Regions from separate parts of the Streptomyces sp. NPDC052109 genome, predicted to be linked through region 1. Evidence: riboswitches for the same ligand, from Rfam matches in the RefSeq annotation. Region 1 holds a riboswitch; the other holds the start of a gene.
The links. A riboswitch is a leader RNA that binds a small molecule or an ion and turns the genes downstream of it on or off. The one in region 1 is predicted to bind thiamine pyrophosphate.
Positions count from the first base shown of each region.

Region 2: linked by a shared signal. The riboswitch ahead of thiO (glycine oxidase ThiO) and the one ahead of AB0L59_RS16990 (thiamine ABC transporter substrate-binding protein) in region 1 are both predicted to bind thiamine pyrophosphate.

Region 1 is NZ_JBFAWF010000007.1:120,354-125,565, forward strand. Features, by position in the region: gene AB0L59_RS16985 (iron ABC transporter permease) at 1-1,556, opposite strand, end outside; gene AB0L59_RS16990 (thiamine ABC transporter substrate-binding protein) at 1,595-2,668, opposite strand; TPP riboswitch at 2,752-2,860, opposite strand; gene rlmN (23S rRNA (adenine(2503)-C(2))-methyltransferase RlmN) at 2,884-3,990, opposite strand; gene AB0L59_RS17000 (TetR family transcriptional regulator) at 4,471-5,067, opposite strand.
Region 2 is NZ_JBFAWF010000001.1:1,061,056-1,066,267, reverse strand. Features, by position in the region: gene metF (methylenetetrahydrofolate reductase [NAD(P)H]) at 1-725, opposite strand, end outside; gene thiE (thiamine phosphate synthase) at 880-1,527, opposite strand; gene AB0L59_RS04860 (Rv2175c family DNA-binding protein) at 1,619-1,984, opposite strand; gene AB0L59_RS04855 (FAD-dependent oxidoreductase) at 2,109-3,341, opposite strand; gene AB0L59_RS04850 (hypothetical protein) at 3,374-3,724, opposite strand; TPP riboswitch at 3,778-3,889, shown strand; gene thiO (glycine oxidase ThiO) at 3,887-5,050, shown strand; gene thiS (sulfur carrier protein ThiS) at 5,047-5,212, shown strand, end outside.

The DNA of each region.
Region 1 (5,212 bases):
AGCGCGGCGGCGCACACCACCAGCAGAATGGTGGAAAGGGCCATCGCCTGGCCGTAGTTGAGGTCCCCGGGGCGGCTGAGCAGCCGGGCCACGGCGACCGGGAGCGTCGGATTGTCGGGGCGGGCGATGAAGACGGTCGCCCCGAACTCGCCGAGCGAGACGGCGAACGCGAACCCGGCCGCGACCAGCAGCGCCCGCCGCACCAGCGGCAGATCCACCTCCCGCCACACCCGCCACGGCGAGGCCCCGAGCACGGCCGCCGCCTCCCTGAGACGTGCGTCCACGGCACGCAGTACGGGCAGCATGGTCCGTACGACGAAGGGGGCGCCGACCAGCGCCTGGGCGAGCGGCACCAGGATCCAGGACTGCCGGAGGTCCAGTGGCGGCTCGTCCAGGGCGATCAGGAAGCCGAAGCCGACGGTCACGGCGGACACGCCGAGGGGCAGCATCAGCAGCGCGTCGAAGCCGCGCACCAGCCGGCCCGCGTCCCGGCGGGCCAGCGCGGCGGCGGCCAGTCCGCCGATCACGACGGCGATGGCGGTGGCGGCGACGGCGTACTGCAGCGACGTCCACACGGCGTGCACGGGCGCCACCAGGAACGTACCGCCGTCGGAGTCGGCGAGCGCCCGGTAGTAGCCGAAGCCGGGCGCGTCCAGGGAGCGGCGGACGAGGACCGCGAGCGGCAGGACGAGGAGCAGCGCGATGGTGGCGAGAACGCCGGCGAGCAGGGTCCACTGTCCGGCGCCGCGCGGGCGGCGGGCGGTCACCTTCGGGTCGACGAGCCTGAGGGCGGTCTCCCGCCGCCGTACCGTCCAGGCGTGCACGACGAGGATCGCGCCGACGGCTACGAACTGCACGAGGGTGAGGACGGCCGCCGTGGAGAGGTCGAAGACCTCGGAGGTCTGCCGGTAGATCTCCACTTCGAGGGTCGAGAAGGTGGGGCCGCCGAGGATCTGGACGACGCCGAAGGAGGTGAAGGTGAACAGGAACACCATCAGCGCGGCGGCGGCGACGGCGGGTGCGAGAGCGGGAAGGGTGACTTTCCGCCAGGCCTGGAACGGCGAGGCGCCCAGCATCCGGGCGGCCTCCTCCTGCCGGGGGTCGAGCTGGGACCACAGCCCGCCCACGGTCCGTACGACGACCGCGTAGTTGAAGAAGACGTGGGCCAGCAGGATCGCCCACACGGTGGTGTCCAGCCGTACGCCCCACAGTTCGTCGAGCAGCCCGCCGTGCCCGACGAGGGCGAGGAACGCGCTGCCGGCGACGACGGTCGGCAGCACGAACGGGACGGTGACGACGGCGCGGAGCAGCTGCTTGCCCGGGAAGTCGAGCCTGGCGAAGACATGGGCGGCGGGCAGCGCGAGCAGCAGCGTGAGCGCGGTCGAGGCGAACGCCTGCCACATGGTGAACCACAGCACGTGCCGGATGTCCGGCTGCGTGACCACGTCCGCGATCCGCCCGAACCGCCAGGCGCCGTCCACCTTCAGCCCGCGTCCGACGATCGCGGCCACGGGCCAGGCGAAGAACGCCGCGAAGAACGCGACGGGCAGGGCCATCAGCCCGAGCCGCGCCGCGTTTCCCCGCCGGGTCCGGGCTACTTCAGTACGAGCGAGGTCCACGACCTGACCCACTGGTCACGGTTGGCGGCGATCTTGCCGGGGGCCATGGTCTCGGGGTGCTGGGCGGCCGGCCCGTACTCGGTGAACTCGGTGGGCACCTTGGCGCCCTGCACCACCGGGTAGACGAACATGTTCAGCGGCATGTCCTCCTGGAACTCCCTGGAGACCAGGAAGTCGATGAACGCCTTGGCGCCCTTGGGGTTCTTCGCGTTGCTGAGCAGCCCGGCGAACTCGATCTGCCGGAAGCAGGTGCCGTCGGCCACGCCCGTCGGGGCGGTGCTGGGCCGCTTCTTGGCGTAGATCACCTCGGCGGGCGGCGAGGAGGCGTACGACACGACCAGCGGCCGGTCACCGCCCGCCTTCTTGCCCTCGGAGGAGCCCGAGAACTCCTGGTAGTAGGCCTGCTCCCAGCCGTCGACGACCTTCACGCCGTTGGCCTTGAGCTTCTTCCAGTAGTCCTGCCAGCCGGTGTCGCCGAACTGGGCTGCGCTGCCCAGCAGGAAGCCGAGTCCCGGCGAGGAGGTGGCCGCGTTCTCGGTGACCAGCAGGTTCCTGTACTGGGGCTTGGCGAGGTCCGCGAAGGACCGCGGCGGGGTCAGCTTGTGCTTGCTGAAGTAGGCCTTGTCGTAGTTGACGCAGATGTCGCCGTAGTCGACGGGCGTGACCCGGTGCCTGTCCTGGTCGAGCTGGTACGGGGCGCCGACCTTGTCGAGGCCCTTGGCCGAGTACGGCTGGAACAGGCCGTTGTCGAGGGCGCGGGACAGCAGGGTGTTGTCGACGCCGAAGAAGACGTCCCCCTGCGGGTCGTCCTTGGTCAGGATCGCCTTGTTGACGGCCTGTCCGGCATCGCCGTCCTTGAGGACCCTGACCTTGTACCCGGTCTGCTTCTCGAAGTCCTGGAGCACGTTCTTGGAGACGGCCCACGAGTCGTGGCTGACGAGGGTCACGGTCTTGGAGTCCGCGGCCGGCTTCGCACCGCCGGAACCGCACGCGGACAGGCCGATCAGGCCGAGCCCGACCGCCACGGCCACGAAGGTCTTGTTCTGCACTGGATGTCCTCCTGGGGTTGGCCAGGAAGAGACGCGGCCCTGCCCGGGACTTCGGTGGGAAGAACCCGGGCAGGGCGCAACAGCTTGAGTGATGACCGAACTCCCTACCCAGAATGACCTGGGCGAGGTTCAGAGGGTCTGCGGCCCTGTCCGCCGCACTCTCAGCGCTGTGGCGCTCCCCTGTCGGAATATGAAGATGTGTGGACGTGGCCAGATTACCGCTCGGTGGCCGCGAGCTGACCACAGGCTCCGTCGATCTCCTGGCCACGGGTGTCCCGGATGGTGACGGGTACACCATGCGCGGCGATGGCTTCGACGAACGCCTTCTCGTCCTCGGGCCGCGAGGCGGTCCACTTGGAGCCGGGAGTCGGGTTCAGCGGAATGAGATTGACGTGCACGGGCTTGCCCTTGAGCAGCCGCCCGAGCCGATCCCCGCGCCAGGCCTGGTCATTGATGTCGCGGATGAGCGCGTACTCGATCGAGAGCCGACGCCCGCTCTTCTCGGCGTACTCGAACCCGGCGTCGAGCACCTCGCGCACCTTCCACCGCGTGTTCACGGGGACGAGGGTGTCGCGCAGCTCGTCGTCGGGAGCGTGCAGGGAGATCGCCAGCCGGCACTTGAAGCCCTCGTCGGCGAACCGGTGGATGGCCGGCACGAGTCCGACGGTCGACACGGTGATCCCGCGCTGCGACAGCCCCAGCCCGTCGGGAGCGGGGTCGGTCAGCGCCCGGATCGCACCCACGACCCGCTTGTAGTTGGCCAGCGGCTCGCCCATGCCCATGAAGACGATGTTGGACAGCCGGGCCGGTCCCCCGGGCACCTCCCCGTCCCTCAGCGCGCGCATCCCGTCCACGATCTGGTGGACGATCTCGGCGGTGGACAGATTCCGGTCGAGCCCGGCCTGTCCGGTGGCGCAGAAAGGACAGTTCATGCCGCAGCCGGCCTGTGAGCTGATGCACATGGTGACCCGGTCCGGATACCGCATCAGCACGGACTCGACGAGTGTCCCGTCGAACAGCCGCCACAGCGTCTTGCGGGTGGTCCCCTCGTCCGTCGACAGATGGCGGACGACGGTCATCAGCTCCGGGAACAGCGCCTCGCGCAGCTTGCCGCGCGACCCGGCGGGGATGTCGGTCCACTGCTCGGGGTCGTGCGCGTACCGCGCGAAGTAGTGCTGCGAGAGCTGCTTGGCGCGGAACGGCTTCTCACCGGCCTCGGCCACCGCGTCCTTGCGCTCGGCGGGCGTGAGATCGGCAAGGTGCCGCGGCGGCTTCTTGGCTCCGCGCGGCGCGACGAAAGTGAGTTCTCCGGGCTTAGGCATGGCGTTACCAGTGTCGCAGATCCAAATGGGTGACCTGCGGCCGTGACTCGCTACCGCTGTCGTCAGCAGTCGTCAGTGGTCGTCGCTGAGCGGCCTCGGACGGCCCAGGGACGGCCCAGTCCGTCCACTCGGGCGCCGCCGCCGAAGGCGTCGAGGCGGTCACTCAGGCCTGAGCAGATCTGGAACCATGGATCGACCAGCGCCTCCTCGCAGGGCGCGCGGGACCTCGGCCGTCCGTTACCGACGCCTCCCGCGAGGTGGTGTTGACCCGTTGCCTCCATGGGCGCACGCCGGCTGCCGACCCGGGACGCTTCCGACCGGGGCCGGAGCGCCGGTGTTGCCGCCGTTCCCAGCCCGTTTCCGCCGCTGTCGCCGGGGGGGGCGGCTGGTGCAGCAGCCGTCGCCAGTGACGTCGGGGTCCGCGCTCGTGCCGAGGATGGCGGCGTCGGTTTCGTGAGGTGGACGCCGGCTGGCTCTGGGTCAGTCCGTGCGCTGCTGAGGTTCGGGCCGCCCGGTGCCACTCCCGGTGAGAGCCGTGCGCGCGGCCTGCAGCAGTTCTTCGGAGATCGGGTTGCCCCGGGTGGCGCGGGCGAGGACAAGGGCACCGACCATGGTGCACAGCTGGGCCATGCCGTCGTTGTCCCCGGTGGCCAGCCGAGCGGCCCGGTTCCGCACGCCGTTGATGTACGCGTGGCGGGCGCGTGCGACCTGGTCGGGCTCGCGCCCGAGGTCAGCGGCGAATCCGGAGACGGGGCAGCCCTCCCCGGCGTGATCGCGGTGCCAGACCGAGAGGTAGTCCTCGATCAGCGTCCGGCGGGCGGCCTCGCGCTCCGCATCGTGCTCCTCGAGTGCCACCGCCGAGTGTGCCGCCTGCTCGGCGAAGGCGTGGGCGATGGCCTCGTCGACCAGGTCCTCCTTGGAGGCGAACTGCTTGTAGAACCCGCCGTGGGTGAGTCCGGCGGCCTTCATCAGGTCGGCGACGCTGACCGCAGTGCCTTTCTCACGGAACATCCGGGAGGCGGTGGCTACGACGCGCTGCCGGTTTTCCTGTGCTTGCGCCTGGGACACGCGGCCCATGGAATCACTCTCCTCGAATGGATGTCACTTGCCATCTATCCTAGGCCCCGTTTAGATTGGCAGCGACATCTATTTCGCGTCGGCGAGGTCTCCCGGTGGATCAAGCGGGGCCTTGCGCTTCCTCCCGCCATCGAGGCCGACGGCC
Region 2 (5,212 bases), on a different contig from region 1:
TCCGGGAAGACCGCATTGGAGAGTTTGGGCAACCGTTCCAGCATCTTCACGCTGGTGACCGGCAGGACCTCGGGGATCACGGGAGTGTCACAGCCCGCGGCCGCCACGCGATCGCGCAGCCGGAGATACGACTCCGGCTGGAAGAACATCTGTGTGATGGCGTAGTCGGCGCCGGCACGACACTTGTCCACGAAGTGGGAGACGTCCGCGTCCCAGTCCGTGGAACGGGGGTGCATCTCGGGGAACGCGGCGACGCCCACGCAGAAGTCGCCCGACTCCTTGATGAGCCGGACGAGTTCGGCGGCGTAGGTCAGGCCCCGGGGGTGCGGGACCCATGCGCCCATCGGGTCGCCGGGCGGGTCGCCGCGGACGGCGAGCATGTTGCGGATCCCGGCGTCGGCGTACTGGCCGATGATGTTCCGCAGCTCGGCGACGGAGTGGTCGACCGCGGTGAGGTGGGCGACCGGGGTGAGCGTGGTGTCGGCGACGATCTGCTGGGTCTCCTTGACCGTGCCGGCGCGGGTGGAGCCGCCGGCGCCGTAGGTCACGGAGACGAAGTCGGGCGCGACCGCCTCGACCCGCCGGAGCGCGCTCCACAGGTTCCGCTCGCCCTTGGGGGTCTTCGGCGCCGAGAACTCGAACGAGTACGTGGTCTTGCCGGTGGCGAGGATGTCACGCACGGTGCGTGCGCGATCAGTCCTGGTGGAGGGGGTTCCGAGGGCCATACGGGCAGGTTAGCCAGGGTGAGGCGGTACCCCAACCGGACGCCGGAAATTTGCCCGAATTGTCGACCTCCTGTCCATCCCTTGGACAGAAATCCGGACAGGGCCGACCAGGATCTCGCCGACCGCTCGGACGAGGCCGCACGACGAACCGCCGTCAGACCTGCCGCAGCCGCTTCGCGAACTCCGCGGCGGCCGCTCCCGGGTCCTCGGCCTCGGTGATCGCACGGACGACGACCACCCGGCGGGCGCCCGCGTCCAGCACCCGGTCGAGGTTGGCGAGGTCGATGCCGCCGATGGCGAACCAGGGGCGGTCGGTGCCCAGACCGGCCGTGTACCGCACCAGATCCAGGCCGGGCGCGTACCGGCCCGGCTTGGTGGGGGTGGGCCAGCAGGGGCCGGTGCAGAAGTAGTCCACGCCCTCCTGCACGGCGGCCGCGGCGGCCTCGGCCTCGGCGTGCGTGGAGCGGCCGATCAGCACGTCCGCGCCGAGGACGGCGCGGGCGGCGGGAACCGGCAGGTCGCCCTGGCCCAGATGCAGCACGTCGGCGCGGGCGGCGTGGGCGACGTCCGCGCGGTCGTTCACCGCGAGGAGCCTGCCGTGCCGGGCGCAGGCGTCCGCGAAGACCTCCAGGTGGGCTAGCTCCTCGGCGGCCTCCATGCCCTTGTCGCGCAGCTGAACGACGTCGACACCGCCGGCCAGGACCGCGTCCAGGAACTCGGGAAGGTCGCCCTGGCGCGTGCGCGCGTCCGTGCACAGGTACAGCCGGGCGTCCGCGAGCGCGGCGCGTGCGGTGTCGGACATACGTGGGTCCCCCTGCTCGGTGTCCCTGGTGGCGTTCACGGGTGGCGTACGGGCCACGGCCCGTACGCCACCTCTGGTGGTGCGGTACGGCTCAGACGGCGAGCGCCTGGGCGCGGCGCTTCACCTCCGTGCCGCGATTCTCGCTCAGGGCCTGAGCGGGAGTGCCCGGCAGGGTCGGGTCGGGGGTGAAGAGCCACTCGATCATCTCTTCGACCGTGAAGCCGTCGTCCCGCAGGAGCGTCAGGGTGCCGGACAGGCCCTTGACGACCTTGTCCCCGTCGATGAAGGCGGCGGGGACGTGCAGCGCGCGGTTCTCACCTCGGCGTACGGCGATGAGCTGGCCCTCCTTGACCAGCTGCCGCACGCGCGTCACCTCGACGCCGAGCTGTTCGGCGATGTCGGGCAGGGTGAGCCAGCCGGGGACGAGAGCATCGATCTTTGCGTCAATCTCGGTCACGTGGCCAAGGGTAGGCGCTCCGCCGGTTCGGCCGCGATGGGTCGTCGTCCGGGTGCGGCGGCGTCGTGGCTGGTCGCGCAGTTCCCCGCGGCCCCCCACCGGGACGCGGGCGGCCACCCCCCGGCTAGTCGGCCGTGGCATCCTTCAGGGGCTTTGCGGGGTCGGCCAGGGCCTCCGGGTCCATACCGCGGCCTGCCTCGATCAAGCGGCGGCCCTGGGCCAGGTCACGCGGTCGGCCGACGGCCAGCAGGGCCACCAGGCGGTCCTCGCGGAGCCAGCACACCGTCCAGGCCGGGCCCGCCGGATCACCGCGCCACACCATGCGGTCAGCCGCGGCGTGGTGACCGGCGTACTGCACGAACCGGCCGAACTGCTCGGACCAGAAGTACGGCACCGGGTCGTAGACCGACGGGCTCTCGCCGAGGATGTTCGCGGCGACCGTGCGCGGGCCCTGCAGGGCGTTGTCCCAGTGGTGGACGAGCAGCCGCTCTCCGTAGCGGGCCGAGGGGAAGGAGGCGCAGTCGCCGACGGCGTACACGTCCTCGACGGAGGTGCGCAGACGGTCGTCGGCGAGGACGTCCCCGTGCGGACCCAGCCCGATGCCGGAGCCGGCCAGCCAGGCGGTGGCGGGGCGGGCACCGATGCCGACGACGACGGCCCCCGCGGGCAGCCGGGTGCCGTCGGCGAGGAGCACCGCGCCGGGCTCGACGCGCTCCACGCGCGCGTGCGTGCGCAGCTCGGCGCCCGCTTCGGCGTACCACTCCGCCATGGGGGCGGCGATCTCTGCGGGCAGGGCGCCGGCGAGGGGCCGGTCGGCGGCCTCCACGACGGTCACCGCGCAGCCCGCCTCCCGGGCGGCCGTGGCGAACTCGGCACCGATCCAGCCGGCCCCGACGACCACGATCCGGTGCTGCTCGGTCAGCACCGGCCGCAGCCGCTCGGCGTCGTCCAGGGTGCGCAGCAGGTGCACACCGGGCACGCCCTCGGTGCCGGGCAGGGTGATCGGTTCCGCACCGGTGGCCAGGACCAGGACGTCGTACGGCACCGGGCCCGCCTCGGTGTCCAGCTCGTGCTCGGCCGGGCGCAGGCCCAGGACCTCGCAGCCGAGCCGCAGCTCGACGCCGAGAGACTCGAAGTCCACGTCGAACGCGGAGTCCTCGGCCTTGCCGAGCAGCACGGCCTTCGACAGGGGCGGCCGGTCGTACGGCTGGTGGGGCTCCGCGCCGATCACGGTGACGGCGCCCCTGAAGCCCCTCTCCCGCAGCGCGACCGCGGTCTGCACCCCGGCCATGCCCGCGCCGACGACGACCACGCGCCGCCCCTGTGACGTGCCCTCTTGTGCTGTCTGCTCGCTCACCCGATCACCATAGACACGTGACGGAGCGTCAGTCAGCGGGCGTGCTCGGTGACCTGTTCCACAACGCTCGTACCGGTGCCCGCCTGGGACTCCCACTCCCAGGTCTCCTCCAGCCGCACCCGCCCGTCCGGCAGCCCCACGACCGTGGACACGCAGTGCCCCGAGGAGGTCGTCCCGTCGGTCTTCAGCTGCACGTACCGGAAGTCCAGCCGGTCACCCTCCCGGGTGCCGACCAGATGGCCGCGCACGACATCGCCGCCGGCGTACTCGGCCCAGATCTCGCCGTCCTCCTCGTGGTACGCGAACCGGGTGCGGGTGCCCACCTGACCTGGGGCTTGGTCCGCCACGGGGGCGAGGATCAGTCCGTCGAGCGACCGGGCCATGGGCAGGGGCTCCCTTACGGGTGAGGAGTGGGGCGGGCTAGGGTGGCCACCGTACAAGCACTCGCGGGAGCCCGGACGCACCGGGCTGAGAGGGAGGCTGGCGGCCTCCGACCGTACGAACCTGATCCGGGTCATGCCGGCGAAGGGAGGGGCTCACCGCCCATGTCGTCACGTACGTCCGACGTCCTCGTCATCGGGGGCGGAATCATCGGCCTGGTCACGGCCTGGCGCGCGGCGCAGCGCGGGCTCGCCACGGCCGTGGTGGATCCCGAGCCCGGCGGGGGTGCCGCGCGGGTCGCGGCCGGGATGCTGGCCGCGGTCACCGAACTGCACTACGGCGAGGAGAGACTGCTCGCCCTCAACCTGGAATCGGCCCGCCGCTACCCGGACTTCGCGGCCGAGTTGACCGAGCTGACCGGCCACGACCTCGGCTATCGCCGCTGCGGCACCCTCGCGGTCGCGCTCGACGCCGACGACCGCGCCCATCTGCGCGAACTGCACGCCCTGCAGCAGCGCTCGGGCCTTGCGTCCGAGTGGCTGTCCGGGCGTGAGTGCCGGCGCCTGGAGCCGATGCTGGCGCCCGGGGTGCGCGGCGGACTGCGGGTCGACGGCGACCACCAGATCGATCCCCGGCTGCTGGCGGCGGCCCTGGTGGCGGCGTGCGAGCGGGCCGGTGTGGTGTTCCACCGGGCGTGGGCCGAGCGGCTGGACGTCGCAGGGGACCGGGCCACCGGAGTCACCACCGCGGACGGCACCGGGCTGCGCGCCGGCCAGGTGGTGCTCGCGGCCGGGAGCATGAGCGGGCGGCTCGCGGGCGTGCCCGAGGCGCTGCTGCCGCCGGTGCGGCCGGTGAAGGGGCAGGTACTGCGGCTGACGGTGCCGCGCCGGTACGCGCCGTTCCTCAGCCGGACCGTACGGGCCGTAGTCCGCGGCAGCCATGTCTACCTGGTGCCCCGTGAGAACGGCGAACTGGTCGTGGGCGCCACCAGCGAGGAGCTGGGCTGGGACACGACCGTCACCGCAGGCGGCGTGTACGAGTTGCTGCGCGACGCCCACGAGCTGGTGCCGGGCATCACCGAGCTGCCGCTCACCGAGACCCGGGCCGGACTGCGCCCCGGCTCCCCCGACAACGCGCCGCTCCTCGGCCCGTCCGGGCTCGACGGGTTGCTGCTGGCCACCGGGCACTACCGCAACGGGGTGTTGCTCACCCCCGTCACCGGCGATGTGCTGGCACAGCTGCTGGCCGACGGCGAACTGCCGGAAGCGGCCCGCCCGTTCACGCCGCGGCGCTTCGGCACCGCCGTCCCCATGGAGCAGCCCGCATGAGCATCTCCGTCACTGTTTCCATCTCCGTCAACGGAGAGCGCCGGGAGATCGTTCCGGGTACCGCTCTCGACGTCGTCGTACGGTCGCTGGTCGCGGCACCCTCCGGGGTGGCCGCCGCCGTCAACGAGACCGTCGTCCCGCGCGCCCAGTGGGCGGCCACGG